DNA from 2 places in the Nonomuraea sp. NPDC049637 genome. Region 1 is predicted to be linked to the other one. Evidence: riboswitches for the same ligand, from Rfam matches in the RefSeq annotation. Region 1 holds a riboswitch; the other holds the start of a gene.

Region 1 (5,453 bases):
CTGGGCCTCCTGGCCGTAACCCTGCTGGCCCGACGCGGCCTGCTGGCCGTAGCCGGGCTGGGCGTACTGCTGGCCGGAGGACTGCGGCTGCTGGCCGTAGCCCTGCTGGCCCGAGGCGGCCTGCTGGCCGTACTGGGCGTCCTGGCCGTAGCCCTGCTGCTGACCGTAGTCGGGCTGGGACTGCGGCTGCTGACCGTACTGGGGTTGCTGGCCGTAGCCCTGCTGCCCCGCGGCGGCCTGCTGGCCGTAGCCCTGCTGCCCCGCGGCGGCCTGCTGGCCGTAGCCCTGCTGGCCGTACTGGGCGTCCTGGCCGTAGCCGGGCTGCGTGTACTGCTGGCCGGAGGACTGCGGTTGCTGGCCGTAACCCTGCTGGCCCGAGCCGGCCTGCTGGCCGTACTGGGCGTCCTGGCCGTAGCCCGGCTGGGTGTACTGCTGGCCGGAGGACTGCTGCTGCTGGCCGTAGCCCTGCTGCTGGCCGTAACCCTGCTGGCCCGAGGCGGGCTGCTGGCCGTACTGGGGCTGCTGGCCGTAGCCCTGCTGCTGGCCGTACTGCTGCTGTTGCTGGCCGTACTGCTGTTGCTGGCCATAGCCCTGTTGCTGCTGCTGACCATATGGGGGCTGGCCGAAGGCATCGTCCGCCCGGTAGCCGACCACAGTCACGTCCGGGTCGGGCTCACCGGGCCGACGGCCGTGGTGCTGCCCGTACTCGGGGTTCTCGCCGGAATCGTCCTGTGGGTACGGCGGCTGTCCGGTGCTCACCGTGTCACCTCGCTTCGAGTGCGCATGTGGCACGTGTCAGGACACATGCCTGTGCTGCCCAACGTATCGACATAGGTATCAACAATCACCTTTCCAAGTGGTCAAGGTCCGCGTCACCCGATGTCAGATGCAGCAGCATGCGGGTGTTGCCAAGGGTGTTCGGTTTGACGTGTTCCAGATCAAGGAACTCCGCCACACCCTCGTCGTACGAGGCCAGCAACTCGGCGTAGACCTCGGGTGAGACCGGGGTGCCCTGGATGGGGCGGAAACCGTGCCTCGCGAAGAAGTCGACCTCAAAAGTCAGACAGAATACACGCCGCAGCCCCAGATCCTTCGCCTGCCGGACGAGTGCCGAGACGATCCGCCGCCCCACGCCCAGCCCCCGGCACGCGGGATCGACGGCCACCGTACGGACCTCGGCGAGGTCCTCCCACAGCACGTGGAGCGCGCCGCAGCCGACGACCTCCCCGTCCCGCTCGGCCACCCAGAACTCCTGGACGTCCTCGTACAGCGTGACCGTGGCCTTCTCCAGGAGCCGCGGACCCGCGCCCGCGTAGGTGTCCACGAGACGCCTGATCGCACGCACGTCGGGCGTGCGGGCACGCCTGACCACGACCGCGGTCTCGGGGACTGCCACTTCGGCCACCTGCTCCATGGCTCTCCAGGGTACAGATCTCATTACGGCTCGGCCCTAAATCCCACGTCTCGGGCATCTCATCACATCCCGTGGTCGAGCGAACACGAGCCGACTTGGAGCTTTCCTCCAGACCTCAGCGCCCCGAATGCTGGACAAAAGGTGCAGAAGCCCGCTTCCGTACGGCTACCCACGAGATCACCTTGTGACCCTTCAGTTGTGAAACCTCTACAGACTCGGCAGTTCCGGTTGAGCGTGAACCCGGAGTGCATTAGTGTCCAGCGACGATGTTCTCCGCGTAATGCGCGCGGAAAGACACGCCCAATTCCCGCAAGGGAAGCCGGGGAACCAACGGCGGCGAGCAGGCAGCGCCGCCACTTGGGGTGAATCCGACCATCTCGGTAGGGCTGCTCCGGCCCGAACCCGTCAGCTAACCCGGCCGGCGTCGATGAGAGGAGCTCGGTTGGTGAAGCGGACGCTCGACCGCTCGGGGCAGACGGGGGGCAGGCACGCCCGCCCCCAGGAACAGGCCAGGCGCGCACGCCGCCTCGGCGTCATCGGCGTCACCGTCGCCGCGATGCTGTTCGCCGTCCCCGTCGGTTCCGCCGCCGCCGACCCGAAGCCGTCGCTCTCCGAGCTCTCCGACCAGGTGGAGAAGCTGCACGAAGAGATCGAGACGCTGGCCGAGCAGTACAACGAGCAGCGCGAACGGCTGAAGGCCGCGCAGAAGGCCAACGACTCCGCCCAGAAGATCCTGGCCACCAGCGAGTCCGACCTGGCCGCCAGGCGCGCCAGGGCCTCGCTGCTCGCCCAGAACGCCTACATCACCGGCGGCCTGGACAAGGCCCTGGCCTTCGCCCAGTCCGGCGACCCCGAGACCTTCCTCGACCGGGCCGCGACCACGTACGCGCTCGAACAGCAGCAGGGCGAGGAGGTCAACCAGCTCGCCAAGGCCATGGAGGCCGCCGAGCGGGCCAGGGCCGGCGCGAAGACCCGCATCGCCGAGGTCCAGAAGATCGTCACCGATCTGGAGGCCAAGCGCTCGAAGATCACCAAGCTGGTCACCAAGGTGGAGAGCAACCTCTACCGGCGGGCCATGGGCGAGGCCGGCCGTCCCGGCACCCGGGCCGTACGCGTCAACCTGCCGGTCATCGGCGACGGCAAGGCGGCCCAGGCCGTCAAGTGGGCCCTCACCCAGCAGCTCAAGCCGTACGTGTGGGGCGCCGAAGGGCCGCGCTCCTACGACTGCTCCGGCCTGGTGATGGCCGCCTACCAGCGTGTGGGCATCTCGCTCCCCCACTACACCGGCGACCAGTGGACGGCCGGCACGCACGTCAGCCGTGACCAGCTGCGCCCCGGCGACCTGGTGTTCTTCTACAGCGACCTGCACCACGTCGGCATCTACATCGGCGGCGGCATGATGGTCCACGCCCCGCGCACGGGTGACGTCGTGCGGGTCGCCCCGATCGGCGGGCGGCCGTTCGCCGGCGGCGTGCGCATCGCGGACTGACCGGCGCCCCACACCGCCCCAGCGCCACACCGCCCAGCCCCACTTCATCCAGCGCCACTTCGCCCAGCGCCGACAGGTGAGCGCCGCCAGATGAGCGCCGCTAGATGAGCTGGCGGCGCGCCGCCCATGCCACGGCCTCGATCGCCGTGGCCACGCCGATGCGGTCGCAGATGCCCCTCAGCCTGCGCCGTACGGTCCGTCCGCTGATGTCCAGCCGCCTGCCGACCCGATCGACGGTCACCCCCCTGGCCAGTTCGGCCAGTAACGCCAAATCCGCGTGGCTCAGCTCAACGCCTTCTGTGAGCACATCCACCGGGAGCCCTCCCCCCAACAGCAGAACTCGGACCTTTCAGGCGAAGCAAAGCCGCTCGTCTCGGTGAAGGTAAACGCATCGCGGAAAGGTCGTCAAGCGCGACAATCGGCGCCCTTGACCAGTGCTATTGACATGATCACTTATATGTGACGTACTCCGCATATGTCGGCACGCCGTGATCAGCTATGAACGGTCCAAACGATCAATTCGGCGGCCCGGTTCCACCTCCGATGAGCGCCACCGACGTGCTGGGTTTTGATCCCTCGGATCCGCAATTTGTGCGCGATCCGTACGTCCGATATCGCGAGCTGCGAGCCGCCGGGCCGATCTTCAGAACGCGCGGCGGGCTGCTCGTCGTGACCACGTACGAGTTGTGCGCGGCCGTGCTGCGCGACCCCGGGTTCGGTCACGGAACGTCCCCGCCCGCGCAGGAAGAGGCAGGTCAGCCCGGCAGGTCGTTCCTGCTCATGGACCCGCCCGATCACACCCGGTTGCGTGCTCTGGTCAGCCGCGCGTTCACGCCGCGCATGGTGGCCCGCCTCAGGCCGCGGATCGAGGCGATCACCGCCGACCTGATCGGACGGCTGCCGGAGGAGGCGGAGCTGATTTCCGGCTTCGCGTACCCGCTGCCGGTGATGGTGATCAGCGAGATGCTCGGGGTGCCGCCGGAGGACCACGACCGCTTCCGCGGGTGGAGCGAGGCCCTTGCCCGCGGACTTGACCCGATGCTGACAGACGCCCTCATGTCGGAAACAGAGCGTTCCAGGAACGAGTTCCGCGACTACTTCCGCCGCCTGATCGCGCGGCGGCGCGAGCATCCCGGGGAGGACCTCCTGAGCGCCCTCGCCCACGTCGAGGAGCTCACCGAGGCCGAGTTGCTGGCGACCTGCGTGCTGCTGCTCGTGGCCGGCCACGAGACCACCGTCAACCTCATCGCGAACGGCGTGCTGAACCTGCTGCGGCACGGCCTGCTGCACCGCGCCGCCGAGCGGCCGAGGGAGGTGGTCGAGGAGGTGCTGCGCTTCGATCCGCCGGTCCAGCTCACCTCCAGGATCGCGCTGGAGGACCGGGAACTGGGCGGCACGCCGGTGCCCGCGGGCACCGGCGTGCTCGTGCCGATCGGCGCGGCCAACCGCGACCCGGCCGCGTTCGCCGATCCGGACCGGTTCGACCCCGGCCGCGAGCCCGGCCGGCATCTGGCCTTCGGGCTCGGCCTGCACTTCTGCCTGGGGGCGACGCTGGCCAGGATGGAGGGCGAGATCGCGCTGTCGGCGCTGGCCGCGGCGGCGCCGAAGATGGAGGCCGCCGATCCGGAGCCGCCGTACAAGGAGAACGTGGTGCTGCGCGGGCTGGCCCGGCTGCCGGTGCGGCTCAGGCGGTAGCGTCGTAGCGTTCCCTGGCGGCCTCGACGTCCTCGATGTGCTCCTCGGCCCACGCCTTGATGGCGATGACCAGCGGCATCAGGCTCTCGCCCAGCGGGGTGAGCGCGTAGTCGACGCGCACCGGCACCTGCGGCGTGACCCGGCGCGCCACCAGGCCGTCGCGCTCCAGGCCGCGCAGCGTCTGGGTGAGCATCTTCTGGCTGACCCCCGCGATGTGCCTGGCCAGGTCGCTGTAGCGACGCTCGCCGCCGGCCAGCGCGCTGAGCACCAGCGTGACCCATTTGTCGCTGAGCCGGTCGAGCAGCTTGCGTGAAGGGCATTCGGCGAAGTAGGCGTCGAAGGCCAGTCTCGCCTGGTCACGCCGCTGCGCCGCCGTCGTGGTCGCCATCGTCTCACTCCTCGCCGTGTGTTACGCACTTCCAGGTGCCTACTTACTGAAAGAGAGTAACTCTTCCTAGGGTCGTCGGCATGACGAACATGCGTGCACTCATCGGCGGCTCCGGCGCTCCCCGGCTGGTGTCCGCGCCGCTGCCGACGGCGGGGCCCGGCCAGGTGCGGGTCAAGGTGGCCGCGGCCGGGGTCAACCCCTTCGACCTGGCCGTGGCGTCCGGGGCCCTGGCCTCGTACGGGCTGGCCAGGAAGCTGGACTCGTACGGGATCGGCTTCGACGCCGCGGGGACCGTCGACCAGGTGGGCCCGGGGGCCTCCTTCAGCGTGGGAGAGGAGGTCGTGGGGCTCTGCGCGCGGCTGGAGCTGCCGTACAAGGCGCAGGCCGAGTACGTCGTGCTGGACGCCCCGGCGGTGGCCCGCGCCCCGCGCGGCGTGAGCCCCGTCCACGCGGCCACGCTGCCGCTG
Region 2 (5,453 bases), on a different contig from region 1:
CGCCACCTGACCGAGGGCGGTCGCCGAGGCGATGACGAACATCGCGCCGGTGCCCGCCGCCGCGACGGCCACGCCTGCCACGACGCTGACGACGTTCGTCGAGAAGGCCGGTACGGCCATGCCGATCGCCGCGACCGTCAGACCGGCGACGGCCAGGGCGCGCCCGCCCCACCGGCCGAGCAGGCGTCCGGTCAGGTTGGCGCCGAGCATCGTCGCCACCGCGACCGGCAGGAACAGCAGCCCGGCCTGCAGCGCGCCGTAGCCCAGAGCGTGCTGGAAGTAGAAGGTTCCCAGGAAGAACACAGCGATCATCAGTGCCGTGGCCATCAGGATGAGGAAGGCCCCGACCGCCACGGGTCGCCGGGCGAGCAGTCGCACGTCCATCAGGGGCGAACGCGCCCGCCTCTGCCACAGCACGAACAGCACGTAGCCCACGGCAGCCGCGAGCACGAGCCACCCGGTGAGCGCGCTGAGCCATCCCTTCTCGCCGGCGGCGATGAGTGCGTAGATCAACGACCCGCTGGCGGACGTCACCAAGATCGCACCAAGGACGTTCAGCCGGGGCCGGGAGGCGGGCGAAGGCGTACGCGCCGGGAGCAGTACGGCGAGGACCACGGCGATCACCAGGCCGATGGGCACGTTGACGTGGAACACCCACGACCATCCGGGCCCGGCGGTGAGCAGGCCGCCGAGGAGTACGCCGAGCGCGGCGCCGCCGCCGCCGAGCGCGGACCAGACGCCCAGGGCCTTGTTCCGCTCCTCTCCGTCGAACAGGGCGACCACCAGCGACAGGGCCGCGGGCGACAGCAGCGCGGCCCCGACGCCCTGTGCCACCCGACCCGCGAGCAGCGTGCCCGCCGACCCGGCCAACCCTGTGACCAGCGACGCGACGCTGAACAGCAACAGGCCGGCGATCACGATCCGCTTGGCGCCCAGCAGGTCCGTGATGCGGCCGCCGAGCAGCATGAGCCCGCCGAAGGTGAGCGTGTAGGCGCTGACTGTCCAGGTCAGCGCCTCGCGACTGAGGGCGAGGTCCGTTTCCATGTGCGGCAGCGCGATGGCGACGACGGTGACGTCCAGGATCAGCATGAGCTGGGCCACGCCGAGGAAGCCGAGGATGCGCCACCGGGCCGGCAGTGGCTCGTGGAGCTCTGCCTGGTGCACTGCAGATTGGGTCATCAAATCCTCCAGCTGTTATCTCGTATGTCCATATACGAGTTCTGCTGGGACACTATAAGCCGTATATGCGTATACGAGATAGGGTGGGGGGCATGGCTGCCTCTCCTGCTCGCTCCAGGCGCCGTGTCGATGCCGAGCGCAGCATCGCCCGCATCGTGTCCGCGGCACGCGAACTGATGCGCTCGGACCCGCATGCGACCACCGACGACATCGCCCGTGCCGCCGGCGTCGGGCGGATGACCCTGTACGGACATTTCCGGACCCGGGCCGACCTCATCGAGGCGGCACTGGTCGAGGCGCTGCGAGACGGCGACGAGCTCCTGGCCTCCGTCGACCTGACGGGCGCCGCGCGCGAAGCCATGGGGCGTCTGCTGGCGTCCAGCTGGGAGTTGGTGGCCGAATCAGCGGCCCTGCTGGCCGCCGCCGAAGGAGTCCTGCCCGCTGGGCGGGTCCGGGAGCTGCACGACGAACCCGCCCAGCGCATGGCCGAACTCGTCCACCGTGGCCAGGATCAAGGCGTCTTCCGTACCGACCTGCCCGCCGCCTGGCTGGTGAGCCTCACCCACTACATCCTGCACGGCGCGGCGAACGAGGTACGGCAAGGACGCCTGGCCCGGAACGATGCCGCCGAAACAGTCACGAAGTCCATCCAATCGGTACTGGCCGCGCCGGTTCCGGGGTGAGGTGGCGGACCTCGTGGACAGGGTTCAGAGCAGTTGTGCCTGTACGAATCCGGCGAGCAGCACAGCGAAGCCGCCGATCTCGCCCACGATGAGCGCCGTCATGAACGCCGTCGTGCCGCGGACGGGATGGCGGAACTGATTGCCGGTGTCCCGGCGCCGACCGCTCAACTCGACGAAGAAGCCGGCAGGAGCACGACGATGGTGTCGTCCCCCGGGCGTACGACGCTACGCATGACGGTCGCGGGAAGAGGTTCGGCGGCGAGGCTGGCTCTGACCCATCGTGAGAAGCGGTGAGCGGGCTCGGTGCCCTCCTCCGTCGTGGGTGTGCCGGGCGGTCGGGCGGCGTGCCAAGGTAAAGAATTCGTGGGTAAAACGCCGGTCTGACAGGCGTTTTCGAAGCGCTTCTTCCAAGTTGGCTTGTACTGCTCTATGCCATTCACATACCTTCAATGTCAGTTACGACGTAGGCCCGGTGAGCATCCGCGCCACAGTACGTCCCGACCATTGCCGAGACCGCGTCTGATCTGCGTGAACACGTAGAACGGCGTGGCCGCCGAATCCGCTCGGACAAACACGCGGAACCGGGGACCCACATTCTGTGGGGTGAATCGGAGCACCTCCCGCGAGGGCATCCGTAGGGCACTTCCACGCCCGAACCCGTCAGCTAACCCGGTAGGCGGAATGGAAGCAAGGAGCAATACCTCTTCATGACCATCAACGCCTTCACCCGTGCCCTTACGCCCGCCGCCCGCCTCGTGCTCGGCGTGAGCGTCGCTGCCGGTGCGGCTCTCGTCGCAGGCCCGGTCTTCGCCGATCAGGCGTCCGGCGCGCGTTCCGACACCGTCGCCTCGCACAGCGTCGAGCAGAAGACCGCCGGGCAGGTGAGCGCGCAGTCGGTGCTGAAGATCGCCGAGTCGCAGATCGGAGTGACCGAGAACGCCGCGGGCGGCGGCACCCCGTTCCACAGCTGGTACATGTCCTCGCCTCGGGCGAAGGAGACCATGGCCCGCGACGGCGGCAGCCTGCAGTCCTACGCCAACGCCCCGTGGTGCGCGATGTTCGTCTCCTGGGTGGGCGAGAAGGCCGGCGCTCGGTCCACCGTCGGCTGGGACGCCTACACCGTCACCTACGCCAAGTGGTTCGAGGCCAACAAGCGCTGGGGGAGCGAGGCCAAGCCGGGCGCCGTCGTCTTCTACTCCTGGGACGACAAGTCCGTCGAGAGCATCGACCACGTGGGCCTGGTGAAGCAGGACAACGGCGACGGCACGATCACCGCGATCGAGGGCAACACCGGCAACGGCAAGGTCGAGCAGCGCATCCGGCCCAAGTCCCAGGTCGTCGGGTACGGCTACCCGCAGTACAAGGCCTGACGGCAGGCCGAGGACTCCTCTCCGTGCGACGGTGAGGGCAACGGAAGTGGCGCAGGGCGAGGCCCTGCGCCACTTTCGCGTCTCGCGGAGCAACGCCGTGAGACCGGCGCGCTCGTGCCGGCCCAGTTCATGCTCCGAAGCAGCGCAGTACGGCGTCGACCATGGCCGAGGCGGCCGGATGGCGGTAGGAGGCCGGGCCGCCACGAGGCCGGGCCGGCGGTCCTGTCTATGCTCAAGCTCATGGCACTGGAATGGGAACAGATCATCGTCGACTCCGCCGACCCGGTCGCTCTCGGGCGCTGGTGGGCCGGGGCTCTCGGCTGGGTCGTGGTCGACGAGACCGAGGAGATCATCGAGATCCGGCCTGAGCCGGACCGGATGCCGGGGCTGCTCTTCGTGCCGGTCCCCGAGGGCAAGACGTCGAAGAACCGGCTCCACCCCGACTTCCGCCCCGACGACCAGGAGGCCGAGGTCGCCCGGTTGCTCTCCCTCGGCGCCCGGCGCGTCGACAGCGTGCAGGACGAGCAGCACTGGGTGACCCTCCTCGACCCGGAGGGCAACGAGTTCTGCGTCCTGGGCGAACGGAAGCACTGAGCAACACCCGGGTCTGCGGGCGGCCCGCTGGCAGTCGTCCAGAACGACGATGTTCGTTCGGACGTCGTGCGACTACGATCATCGGATGACGTTCGCCGGCAATTGGGATCATCTGGAACCGGCTACCAGGGAGGCCTACCGGCGTTTCGACGCCCTCACCGAGCAGGGCCTCGACCCCGGTCCCGACACCGACTGGCGCCTCTACGGCACCTACGCCCACACCAAGCTCTGGCTCGGCCCGCACGGCGGCCACGACTACGACGAGCGCGTCCTGCGCCTGGTCCGCACCGTGGCCGCGCGCGCCGTCGACTGGACGCCCGACGACGCCTGGAACCTGGCCGAACGCGCCGGCTACTGGGCCCGCCAGGGCCACACCCGCCACGAGGAGCTCTACCGGATACCGCTGGCGGCCGCCCACCTGCTCCATCCGCAACAGCGCCGCGACCTGTTCGGCCACCTGACGGACCTCGGAGAGCTCCAGCCGCTCCTGGAGAGGCTGCTCACCGAGGAGGGCTCAGCCGGCGCGGTCAGGAACGTGATCGGGGAGGCCGACCCCTTCGCCACGATGCTGGCCGAGGAGTACGGCGTCCGCCTGGCCGGAATGTTGCCGCTGCTGCGTCACTGGGCCACCGCCGACACACCGGCCCCAGGCGACGGCTGGTTGCCGGTCGTCGGCGGCCTGCTCACCCCTGAGGCCGTCGTCCTGGTCCGCGAGCTGATCACCCGCCTGGCCGCCTACCGGGGCGGCCCGTTCGTCTGCCACCACGCCGGCATCAGCTGGAGCGAGGACCGCTTCCTGAAGGGCCGGACCGTCTGGGTGGCGTGCGGCCTGATCCGGACCTGCGAGGTCATCGACGAGCCTTGGGTCCCGTCGCTGCTCGCCGACGCCGCCGTCACCTGCGGCACCGGCCATGACGGCCCCGGCTCCACCTGCCGCAGCGAGACCGTCGCCAACGAGGCTGTCGGCGTGCTGGCCCGCCGGGGCGGACCCGAGACCGTCACCCCGCTGGCGCTCGTTCAGACGCAGGTGCGGGCGGCGTCCGTACAGGAGAAGGTGACGCGCGCGCTCGATGCGCTCGCCGACGCGGCCGCTATGACCCGCGACCAGTTCCTCGACCGCACGCCGCTCGCCGCCACCGCCACGCCCCGAGAGGTCGAGCAGGCGCGCACGGTCGCGCGCCACCGCCTGGAGCAGGCGCTCATCCACCAGCGCGAATGGACCTGGCGTGAGGTCGGCGAGCACCTCCTCGACCACCCCGTCACCGGCCCCTACGCACGCGCCCTGGTGTGGCGGATCCCCGGCGGCCCTTCCGGGCTGCCCGTCAGGACCGTCGACGGCTGGGAACTGGCCGGGCAACGCCCCGAGGGCCCTGTCGCCTTGTGGCACCCGGCCGACGCGAGCGCCGAGGAGGTGGGCGCGTGGCGTGAGAGGGGGCCGGCGCAGCCGTTCGAACAGGTCCTCCGCGAGGTGTACGCGGAGGAGCCGGACCGCGTCGCCGGTCACGTCGTGCGCTACGGCCCGGCCCGGACGGAGCTGATCCGGCACGGCTGGACCGGCGTGTCGATCGGCTACTGGGAGCACGACTGTCACGAGGGGCAGGGTGAGGTGGTGCGCGACCTTGGGGGC

What was found. Region 1 has a riboswitch for cyclic di-AMP ahead of AB0J71_RS05500 (NlpC/P60 family protein). Riboswitches for the same ligand answer to the same signal wherever they lie in the genome.
Region 2: another riboswitch for cyclic di-AMP. It lies ahead of AB0J71_RS08635 (CHAP domain-containing protein); the one in region 1 lies ahead of AB0J71_RS05500 (NlpC/P60 family protein).

The regions. Positions count from the first base shown of each region.
Region 1 covers NZ_JBFAOM010000003.1:164,158-169,610, forward strand. The annotation lists gene AB0J71_RS05490 (RDD family protein) at 1-759, opposite strand, end outside; gene AB0J71_RS05495 (amino-acid N-acetyltransferase) at 845-1,414, opposite strand; cyclic di-AMP (ydaO/yuaA leader) riboswitch at 1,702-1,853, shown strand; gene AB0J71_RS05500 (NlpC/P60 family protein) at 1,860-2,903, shown strand; gene AB0J71_RS05505 (LuxR C-terminal-related transcriptional regulator) at 3,004-3,216, opposite strand; gene AB0J71_RS05510 (cytochrome P450) at 3,495-4,598, shown strand; gene AB0J71_RS05515 (helix-turn-helix domain-containing protein) at 4,588-4,986, opposite strand; gene AB0J71_RS05520 (NADP-dependent oxidoreductase) at 5,067-5,453, shown strand, end outside.
Region 2 covers NZ_JBFAOM010000004.1:386,033-391,485, forward strand. The annotation lists gene AB0J71_RS08620 (MFS transporter) at 1-1,179, opposite strand, end outside; gene AB0J71_RS08625 (helix-turn-helix domain-containing protein) at 1,272-1,862, shown strand; gene AB0J71_RS08630 (hypothetical protein) at 1,887-2,030, opposite strand; cyclic di-AMP (ydaO/yuaA leader) riboswitch at 2,404-2,556, shown strand; gene AB0J71_RS08635 (CHAP domain-containing protein) at 2,570-3,232, shown strand; gene AB0J71_RS08640 (VOC family protein) at 3,473-3,826, shown strand; gene AB0J71_RS08645 (DUF4132 domain-containing protein) at 3,912-5,453, shown strand, end outside.